2 regions of the Stenotrophomonas acidaminiphila genome follow, and region 2 is predicted to be linked to the other one. Evidence: riboswitches for the same ligand, from Rfam matches in the RefSeq annotation. Region 2 holds a riboswitch; the other holds the start of a gene.
What was found. Region 2 has a riboswitch for thiamine pyrophosphate ahead of F0P95_RS00805 (TonB-dependent siderophore receptor). Riboswitches for the same ligand answer to the same signal wherever they lie in the genome.

Region 1 (4,718 bases), 240 kb from region 2:
TACAGGCTGACCATGACCAGCACCATCAGGAGCGCGAACGGCAGCGCGGCGATCGTGATCATGCCCTGCAGCGCGTCCAGCCCGCCGGCCAGCAGCAGGACAGCGGCGATCAGCGCCACGGCCACGCCCCATACCGCCTTGCGCGACGGTGGCGGGTCGCCGGCCTCGTCGGTGGACATGCTGGCCAGCACCAGCACCGCCGAATCGGCCGAAGTGACGAAGAAGATCACCAGCAGCACCAGCGCGACGCCCGCCAGCAGCAACCCGCCGGGCAGGCTGTCGAACAGCGCGAACAGCACCGTCTCGTAACCGTCGCCCAGCGCCTGCAGCAGGTCGGCATGCCCGGTGATCTGCGCCCACAGCGCGCTGCCGCCGAACACCGAGAACCACAGGAAGCCGAGCAGCGTCGGCGCCAGCACCACGCCGACCACGAACTCGCGCACGCTGCGCCCGCGCGACACGCGGGCGATGAACGCGCCCACGAACGGCGCCCAGGCGATCCACCAGGCCCAGTAGAAAATCGTCCAGTCGGCCACCCAGGTGCTGCCGGAGAACGGCGACATGCGCAGGCTCATCGTCACCAGCTGGTTGAGGTAGGCGCCGAGCGTGGTGGTGAAGGTGTCGAAGATGAAGCCGGTCGGGCCCAGCACCAGCACCGCGGCCAGCAGCAGCGCCGCCAGCAGCAGGTTGCAGTTGGACAGCCATTTGATGCCGCGGTCCACGCCGCTCAGGGTCGAGGCCATGTACAGCACGAAGGCGATGGCGATGATGACCAGTTGCACGGTAACGCTGGCGGTGATGCCGAACACGCGCTGCAGGCCGGCGGCGATCTGGATGGTGCCGAAACCCAGCGTGGTGGCCACGCCGATCGCGGTGGCCACGACCGCGGCGATGTTGACCGCGTGGCCGATGGCGCCGCGGTGATGGCGGCCGATCAGCGGCTGCAGCATGTCGCTGACCAGGCCGCGTCCGTTGCGGTTGTACTGGAACCAGGCCATCGCCAGCCCGATCAGCGCGTAGATCGCCCATGGGTGCAGGCCCCAATGGAAGAACGCGTAGCGCATCGCCGCACGCGCCGCGTCCACGCTCCGGGGCGCCAGCCCTTCGGGCGGCGTGGCGAAATGCGAGATCGGCTCGGCCGCGCCCCAGAACACCAGGCCGATGCCCATGCCGGTGGCGAACAGCATCGCCAGCCAGCTGGCGCGCGAGAAATCCGGCTCGGCGTCCTCGCCGCCGATGCGCAGGTTGCCGAAGCGGCCGAACGCCAGGTACAGCAGGAAGCTCAGCGTCAGGAACACGATCAGCAGGTACAGCCAGCCGACGCTGCGCACGACCTCGGCCAGCGCGGCCTGCACCACGTCGTTGAACGGGCCGGGGGCGAGGCCGGCCAGCAGCACCAGTGCGGCGACCAGCGCGATGGAAACACGAAACACCATGGAGGAGCTTCTCCGATCTGGGGATGGGGGAGCGAGCCAGGGCTTGCAGTGGAGCCGGCCACGAACAGGCGCGGAAGAGGCGGTGCCGGCACGGCGGCACGGGGCCGCATGAATGCGGCAGCGGCGCATCCTACTGAACGCGATGTCACGATTCCGTTAGTGGCCACCGGCCCGCCGCGCCGGAACGGGCGTGGCCACGCATCGGCCGCGTTTTCCACCCGGCTGGCCGGTTCATGCTCTAATGCCGCCCGAAGCGGGGGTACCGCGGCCATGGCGCCACGGTTGAGACAGTCCCTTGGAACCTGATCCGGTTGATACCGGCGTAGGGAAGCTTCGCAATGCCCCGTCGCGTGGACGCCCGCCCAAGGTGCGTCCATGGGCCGGCGGCAGTGCGCCTTCGCTTCGTCCGGCCCGTGCATCCGCGTGGGCCTCCAACAGGACGACGCCCGATGAATGCACCGCTTTCCGCCCTGCAGCAGCAGGCACAGCAACTGTCCGGATCGGTCACGCAGCCGATCCCCGGCTCACGCAGGATCCACGTGCCTGGCTCCCGCCCGGACCTGCGGGTACCGATGCGCGAGATCGTGCTGACCCGCACGCCCACCCTGTTCGGCGGCGAGCACAATCCGCCGGTCACCGTGTACGACACGTCCGGCCCGTACACCGATCCGGACGTGCGGATCGACCTGTGCGCCGGCCTGCCGGCGCTGCGCCGCGGATGGATCGAGGAGCGCGGCGACAGCGAATGCCTGGAGCAGCTCGGTTCGGCGTTCGGCCGTGGCCGCGAGCGCGACCCGGCGCTCGATGCGGTGCGCTTTCCCGCGCGCAGCCTGCCGCGCCGCGCGCGCGCCGGCGCCAACGTCACCCAGATGCACTACGCGCGTCGCGGCATCGTCACCCCGGAGATGGAGTTCGTCGCGATCCGCGAGAACCAGCGGCTGGAGGCGGTGCACGAGGCGCATCTGCTGAAGCAGCACCCGGGCGAGCACTTCGGCGCGGCCATCCCGCCCCGCATCACCCCCGAATTCGTGCGCGACGAAATCGCCCGCGGCCGCGCGATCCTGCCCTGCAACATCAACCACCCGGAAAGCGAGCCGATGATCATCGGCCGCAACTTCCTCACCAAGATCAACGCCAACATCGGCAACAGCGCGGTGTCCTCGGGCATCGCCGGGGAAGTCGAGAAGCTGGTGTGGGCGATCCGCTGGGGCGGCGACACGGTGATGGACCTGTCCACCGGCAGGCACATCCACGAAACCCGCGAGTGGATCATCCGCAACGCGCCGGTGCCGATCGGCACGGTGCCGATCTACCAGGCGCTGGAGAAGGTCGATGGCCGCGCCGAGGCGCTGACCTGGGAGATCTTCCGCGACACGCTGATCGAGCAGGCGGAGCAGGGCGTGGACTACTTCACGATCCACGCCGGCGTACTGCTGCGCTACGTGCCGCTGACCGCCAGGCGCACCACCGGCATCGTCTCGCGCGGTGGTTCGATCATGGCCAAGTGGTGCCTGGCGCACCACAAGGAGAACTTCCTCTACACCCACTTCGAGGACATCTGCGAGATCATGAAGGCCTATGACGTGGCCTTCTCGCTGGGCGATGGCCTGCGCCCCGGGTGCATCGCCGATGCCAACGACGCGGCGCAGTTCGGCGAACTGGAAACGCTGGGCGAACTCACCAGGATCGCCTGGAAGCACGACGTGCAGACCATGATCGAAGGCCCCGGCCACGTGCCGATGCAGTTGATCAGGGAGAACATGGACAAGCAGCTGCGCGAGTGCGGCGAGGCGCCGTTCTACACGCTCGGGCCGTTGACCACCGACATCGCCCCGGGCTACGACCACATCACCAGCGCGATCGGTGCGGCGATGATCGGCTGGTACGGCACCGCGATGCTCTGCTACGTCACGCCGAAGGAACACCTCGGGCTGCCGAACCGCCAGGACGTGCGCGACGGCATCATGGCCTACAAGATCGCCGCGCATGCCGCCGACCTGGCCAAGGGCCACCCCGGTGCCCAGGTCCGCGACAACGCGCTGTCCAAGGCGCGCTTCGAGTTCCGCTGGCAGGACCAGTTCCACCTCGGCCTGGATCCGGAAAAGGCGCAGGAGTTCCATGACGAGACCCTGCCGAAGGACGCGCACAAGCTCGCCCATTTCTGCTCGATGTGCGGCCCGCACTTCTGCTCGATGAAAATCACCCAGGACGTGCGCGACTATGCGGCCGAGCATGGGCTGGACGACACCCGGGCGATCGAGGCCGGGATGCAGGAAATGTCGAAGGCGTTCCGCGACCAGGGCGCGCAGGTGTACCGCGCCGAATGAGGGCCGGTGGGCGCGCGGCGCATGCATCGGTCCCGCGCGCTCCATCGCGTCGAACGCCGCAGGTGCAGCGCGCACGTGCGGCGTTCGACGCCGGGTACGGTGGAGTGAATCGCTTCTTTAGGTTTTCTTCAGCTTGTTGAAGCGGGGGCATCTACGTTCATGCCGATGAGTGCGCCCCGCCCCGTCCGATCCCGCGCACGCTTTATCCACCGGGCCTTGCGCCATATCCGCTGCTTTGCCTGGCATCGTGCAGGATGAACGGAAGATAAAAAAAACGCGCCCTGGGGGCGCGAATTCTGAAGCGGATTATGTGCATTGCGTCGGCGAGAGAGAGCCTGATGTCGTCCCGCGTGGGTACACGGGTAACCGCCATAGGCTAATATCCGCGCGCCTTGAAACATTTGCTCATTGCGTTGACGCCATTTGCGGAATTTGGCGGTTCACTGGCGGCAATACCACCAGGGGGCGGGCACAGGACGATGCCCTCCAGCGATTCAATCCCTGACCGGCATGGAACCCATCGACAGCGCTCTTTCCAACACTGAACGCCTGCATATCGGCGATTGCCTGATCGTCCTGCCGTCGCGCGAGGTACATGCGCCCGGTGTACGGCGCAGCGTGCGGCTCACGCCCAAGGCGATCGGTGTGCTGCTGGCGCTGGCGCGCGGCGCCGGCAATGTGGTCACCCGTGACGAACTGTTCGCGCAGGTGTGGCCCGATACCCTGCCGACCAATGACGTATTGACCCAGGCGGTCACCCAGCTGCGCAAGGCGTTGTCTGCCGGCGGCGCGTTCCCGCAGGGGCAGGAGTACATCGAGACGATCGCCAAGACCGGCTATCGCCTGCGTGCCCCGGTGGTATGGGAGCCGCGGGAGGAGCCGGCAGCACCGGCGGTCGACGCGCAGGCGCAGGAACCTGACCGAAGCGCGGCTGCCGCGGCCGGGCCGGCACCGC
Region 2 (4,718 bases):
CCCCGGCCTTGCCCGCTACCTGGCGCGCATTCCGTGGGAAGACCAACTACGCGGGATCGTACTGCCCTGGCATGCGGGCCTGGCCGAGCGCCTGCGCGACGAACCGCGGCTGTGGGCGCACAACGACTGGCACGTTTCCAACCTGCTCTGGCAGGGCGACACGGTGAGCACCGTGCTCGACTTCGGCCTGGCCTCGCCCACCAGCGCGCTGTTCGACCTGGCCACCGCCATCGAACGCAATGCGGTGGCCTGGCTGGAGCTGGAACGCGGCGCGCAGGCCGTGCGCATCGACATCGCACTGGCGCTGCTCGACGGCTACCGCCAGCTGCTGCCGCTGTCGCCCACGCGCGTGCACCTGCTGGCCGACCTGCTGCCGGTGGTGCAGCTGGACTTCGCGCTGTCGGAAGTGGAGTACTTCGAAGGCGTCACCGGCTCCACCGCCAACGCCGACGTGGCCTGGCAGCCGTTCCTGCTCGGCCATGCGCAATGGTTCGGCAGCGCGCACGGCCAGGCGCTGCTGGCCGCACTGCACGCGGCCGCCTGAATCCGCATGCGGGGCAAACCCCGCATCTACGGAGTGCGGACCATGCAAGGCAAACCTGCCCCTTGGAGCGCGGCGCTGCGGGAACCCGCGCCCGCAAGTGCCGGGCTTGCCCAGCATAAGGTTATGGAATGCCGGTTGGCTGGACATTCCCAGTCGAGTTGATCGAACACCGACGCCGGCTGAACTGGCCGGCGATACCAACGAACTGAGCATGGCGTCCTTTAACTGCGCCGGCAGCAAGCGACCCAAGGCGGACATCTGTACTTCTACCGGAACGAGCTTGCCTTGATAACTGAGCCCACCGGTGGCTCCGGCTATACGCTGGCTTGTTAGCCGAACCAAGCCACCCTAAGATCGAGGTATCGCAAGAGAAAAGCTCGCCATAGGGTGCTTTGTAGACAAGTCGCATAACCGGACCCGTGGGTCCGTCTATTAGGTAGTTGGGTGCCAATGGAATTTGAGTCGATACGTCCAGTTCTTAGCGGTGTGGCTGGTGGCATCATTGCCACATGGCTCACCTCTCGCTGGTCTCGTCGGCTACCTTCAAGGCACAACGGAAAGTCACGCGACGCGCTTCTTCGGCAACATCGTCCTGCTATCTGGACGGCCAACACTCTCTTCTTTCTCGGCCTTATCTTCGGTGTCGCCCTGTATCGGATCGGCGGCTTCGACAACACCGACTGGCGACCACTCGGGCTTGGTTTCGGCCTCGCGTCTGTTTTGCCACTTCTGGCCATCTTCATAGTGTCTATCCTCTCCGGGAGAGACCCGCGGGGGGGATACGTTGCCTTCTCATTTGGCCAGGGCATGCCTCTCTGGGCTACCTACGGTTTACTTGGCGCAGGCTCGGTTGCTTTTGTGTTTGCACTTGCCAGCCTTGGCACCTAACCATTCATTCAAGCCGACGCCACTTCGCGGCGCGGCCTAATTCAGGCGTTAGCTGTTATGAGCAACAATTCAGCGTCTTATCCAACAATCAGTACCCAATGGGCCGGGATGCATGGGGAGGGAATGCAGCTTGAGCTCTCTTGTGATATCTCCGGGGAAAAACATTACTTCGCGAGCTTTGTAGCTGATCCGGCGGATGAGTCACTGGCACTGGAGCTGACAGTATGTGGCCGTCCTGTTCGTATAGCCGTTGCGCAGCTAGAGTCCTTGATAGCCGCGGCTAAGAAAGACGTACATTCAGAGGCCTGGTATGACAAGCAGTTGCCTTCCGGCAATAACAGCTAACAGTTCATTCAAGCCGAACCCGCTCCGGGGCTCGGTCTAATTCCAGAGTTAGGCCGCATGGACAGCTCCGATCGCATATCGCTCAATGATCTCTCGGATGTCCACAAGGTCGTATCGGCCATGCGTTCACGGTCAATTCTTGTCGCAGCTGTGGGCGGAGTCATCTTTAGTGCTTTCGTAGTCGCGGCATGGCTTTGGCTGCATCCTAGCGAGGTTTCTTCGGCTATTTTTCTAGCAGCCGTCACCTACCTTCTGTTCGGCCTGCCACTATTGGTGCATTCGGTTCGGCACTGGCGCAGGGTCTATCAGCGCATTGCGGATGTTGAGCTACGAGTCCAAGCAGGTGAGGTCCTGTACGGGTCGCAAGTGCAGCTCCCCTAGCATGTGAACTAACTGTTCATTGAAGGCGAACTCGCTTCGCGAGTCGGCTTGATTCCAAAGTTGAACGTCCACAACGGGCCGATCTCCGCCAGTAGTCAGCTCCTCAGTCCGCGAGCGCTCTTACCGCATCCAACCACTGGCGGCGCCCAATCCTGTTGGCAGGGCCATCCGGCGCCTTGGCTGCATGCACGGGGCTTTGGCGGGAAGGCCCCATGCAGGGCCACAGCCTCGCTTCCACGAAATGCCAGGCCCCCAGCCCGGCGAGGCCCGCTCCACCCACCCATGGGCCAAACCGCGGCATTTGTGGTCAAATACCGGCCTGAAGCGGGGGTGCCTGGGCTTGTCCAGGCTGAGAGAGTCCCTTGGAACCTGATCCGGTTTGCACCGGCGTAGGGAGCTTTGAGCAGCAGGCACACCGCCTTCGTGGCCGGTCGCGCGTGCGCGCCTTCGCTTCGTCTCCCCCTACGGCTGATGACGAAACGAATGAACCGCTGCCATACCCTTTCGCTGTTGACCGCCGCGCTGGCCGCGGCCCTGCCGCTGCACGCCCGTGCCCTGGACACCGCCGCCGACCGCTCGCCCACCGAGCTCGATGCCGTGCGCGTGCAGGCCAAGCAGCCCGGCGCCAGGGACACCCAGTCCAACAGCTTCGGCAGTGGCGACTGGAAGAACATCCCGGCCTCGATCAGCGTGCTGGACCGCGGGCTGCTCGACCGCCGCGTGGTGCGTACGTTGTCCGAACTGGCCGACAACGATGCCTCGCTGGGCGACAGCTATGCCCCGGTGGGCTACTACCAGAACATCGCCATCCGCGGCTTCGCGCTGGACACCGCCACCGGCTACCGCTTCAACGGCCTGAGCATCGCCGGCGAACAGCGGCTGGCGCTGGAGAACGTGCAGCAGGTTGAAATCCTCAAGGGCGAGGCCGGGCTGGCCGCCGGCGTGATCGCCCCGGGCGGCGTCATCAACTACGTGGGCAAGCGCCCGGCCGAGGTACGCAATGTCACCCTGGGCACCGACGCCGAAGGCTCGCGCTACGCCGCGGTGGACGTGGGCCACTGGCTGACGCCGCGCATCGGCGTGCGCTTCAATGCCGCCTGGGACGACAACCACTCCTACATCGACCATGCCGACGGCCGCCGCAACTTCTACGCGCTGGCCACCGACTGGCTGATCGGCGAGCGCGCCAAGCTCGAGGTGGACGCCAACTACCAGACCAGCGCGCAGCGCTCGGCCTCGGGCTACCAGCTGCTGGGCGCCAGCATGCTGCCGCAGCACGTGGACCGCACGCAGATGCTGGGCTACCAGCGCTGGCAGCAGCCGGTGGGCATCGACAGCACCAACCTCAGCGCACTGCACACCTACGACTTCAGCCCCGCATGGCAGTCGCGCGTGTCCGCCAGCCACAGCCGCTCGGTGATCGACGACAACGTCGCCTTCGCCTACGGCTGTTACTACGCCGAAGCCTGCTGGGACGGCAGCGTGCCGGGCAATTACTTCGCGCCCAACGGCGACTACGACATCTACGACTACCGCAGCCCCGACGACACCCGCCGCAACCAGCAGCTGCGCGCCGAACTGCGCGGCCGCTTCGCCACCGGCGCCGTCGGGCACCAGCTGGTGCTCGGCACCGACTACTTCCGCCGCTCGGTGGACAAGCGCCGCAACGTCAACGAATACGTCGGCACCGGCAACATCCACGACGACGCGGTGCCGCAGTTCGACCCCTCGCCGCTGCAGCCGGGCCCCTCGGTGCGGCGCGTGGACAGCCGCCAGAAGGCGCTGTTCGTGCTGGACCGCATGCAGCTGGCCGACGACTGGCAGTGGCTGGCCGGCGGCCGCTTCGTGCGCCTGGACGAGCGCGCCTGGGACAAGCGCGGCAACCCCGAGCGCGACAGCCGCGTCTCGCGCTTCCTGCCGCAGACCGCGCTGATCTGGAGCGCCAACGCGCAGCTCAACCTGTACGCCAGCTACGTACGCGGCATTGCCCTGGGCCAGGAGGCACCGTTCTGGACCAGCAACGAAGGCAGCTTCCTGCCGTCGGTGCTGTCGCGCCAGCTGGAAGTGGGCGCCAAGTACGCGCCCACCGATGCGTTGAGCCTGGGCGCGGCGCTGTTCCGCATCAGTCGGCCGTTCCAGTACGCCAAGCCGGACGCCAGCGACTACGGCTACACCTTCGTGCAGGAAGGCCAGCAGACCCACACCGGGCTGGAACTGAGCGCACGCGGGCGCATTGGCGACGCGCTGCAGCTCACCGCCAGCGCCAGCGTGCTGCGCGCGCGTGCGCGCGACACCGGCACGCCAGCCTACGAAGGCCACCCGCTGATCAACGTGCCCACCACCCGCGCCAGCGTGCATGCCGACTACGCACTGCCGTTCGTGCCCGGGCTGGGCGTCACCGGTGGCTGGCGCTACGCCTCGTCCAACGTCGCCACCGCCGACGGCCGCGTGCGCGCGCCTGCCTACAATGTGGTCGATGCCGGCCTGCGCTTCCGGCATGAACTGCACGGCCGCGCACTGGACTGGAACCTGAGCGTGGACAACGTGTTCAACCGCTTCT

Region 1: another riboswitch for thiamine pyrophosphate. It lies ahead of thiC (phosphomethylpyrimidine synthase ThiC); the one in region 2 lies ahead of F0P95_RS00805 (TonB-dependent siderophore receptor).

Annotation. Positions count from the first base shown of each region.
Region 1 covers NZ_CP043567.1:3,688,506-3,693,223, reverse strand. The annotation lists gene F0P95_RS16805 (BCCT family transporter) at 1-1,436, opposite strand, end outside; TPP riboswitch at 1,682-1,783, shown strand; gene thiC (phosphomethylpyrimidine synthase ThiC) at 1,886-3,763, shown strand; gene F0P95_RS16795 (winged helix-turn-helix domain-containing protein) at 4,274-4,718, shown strand, end outside.
Region 2 covers NZ_CP043567.1:127,332-132,049, forward strand. The annotation lists gene F0P95_RS00795 (phosphotransferase enzyme family protein) at 1-544, shown strand, start outside; gene F0P95_RS00800 (hypothetical protein) at 1,490-1,777, shown strand; TPP riboswitch at 2,475-2,571, shown strand; gene F0P95_RS00805 (TonB-dependent siderophore receptor) at 2,642-4,718, shown strand, end outside.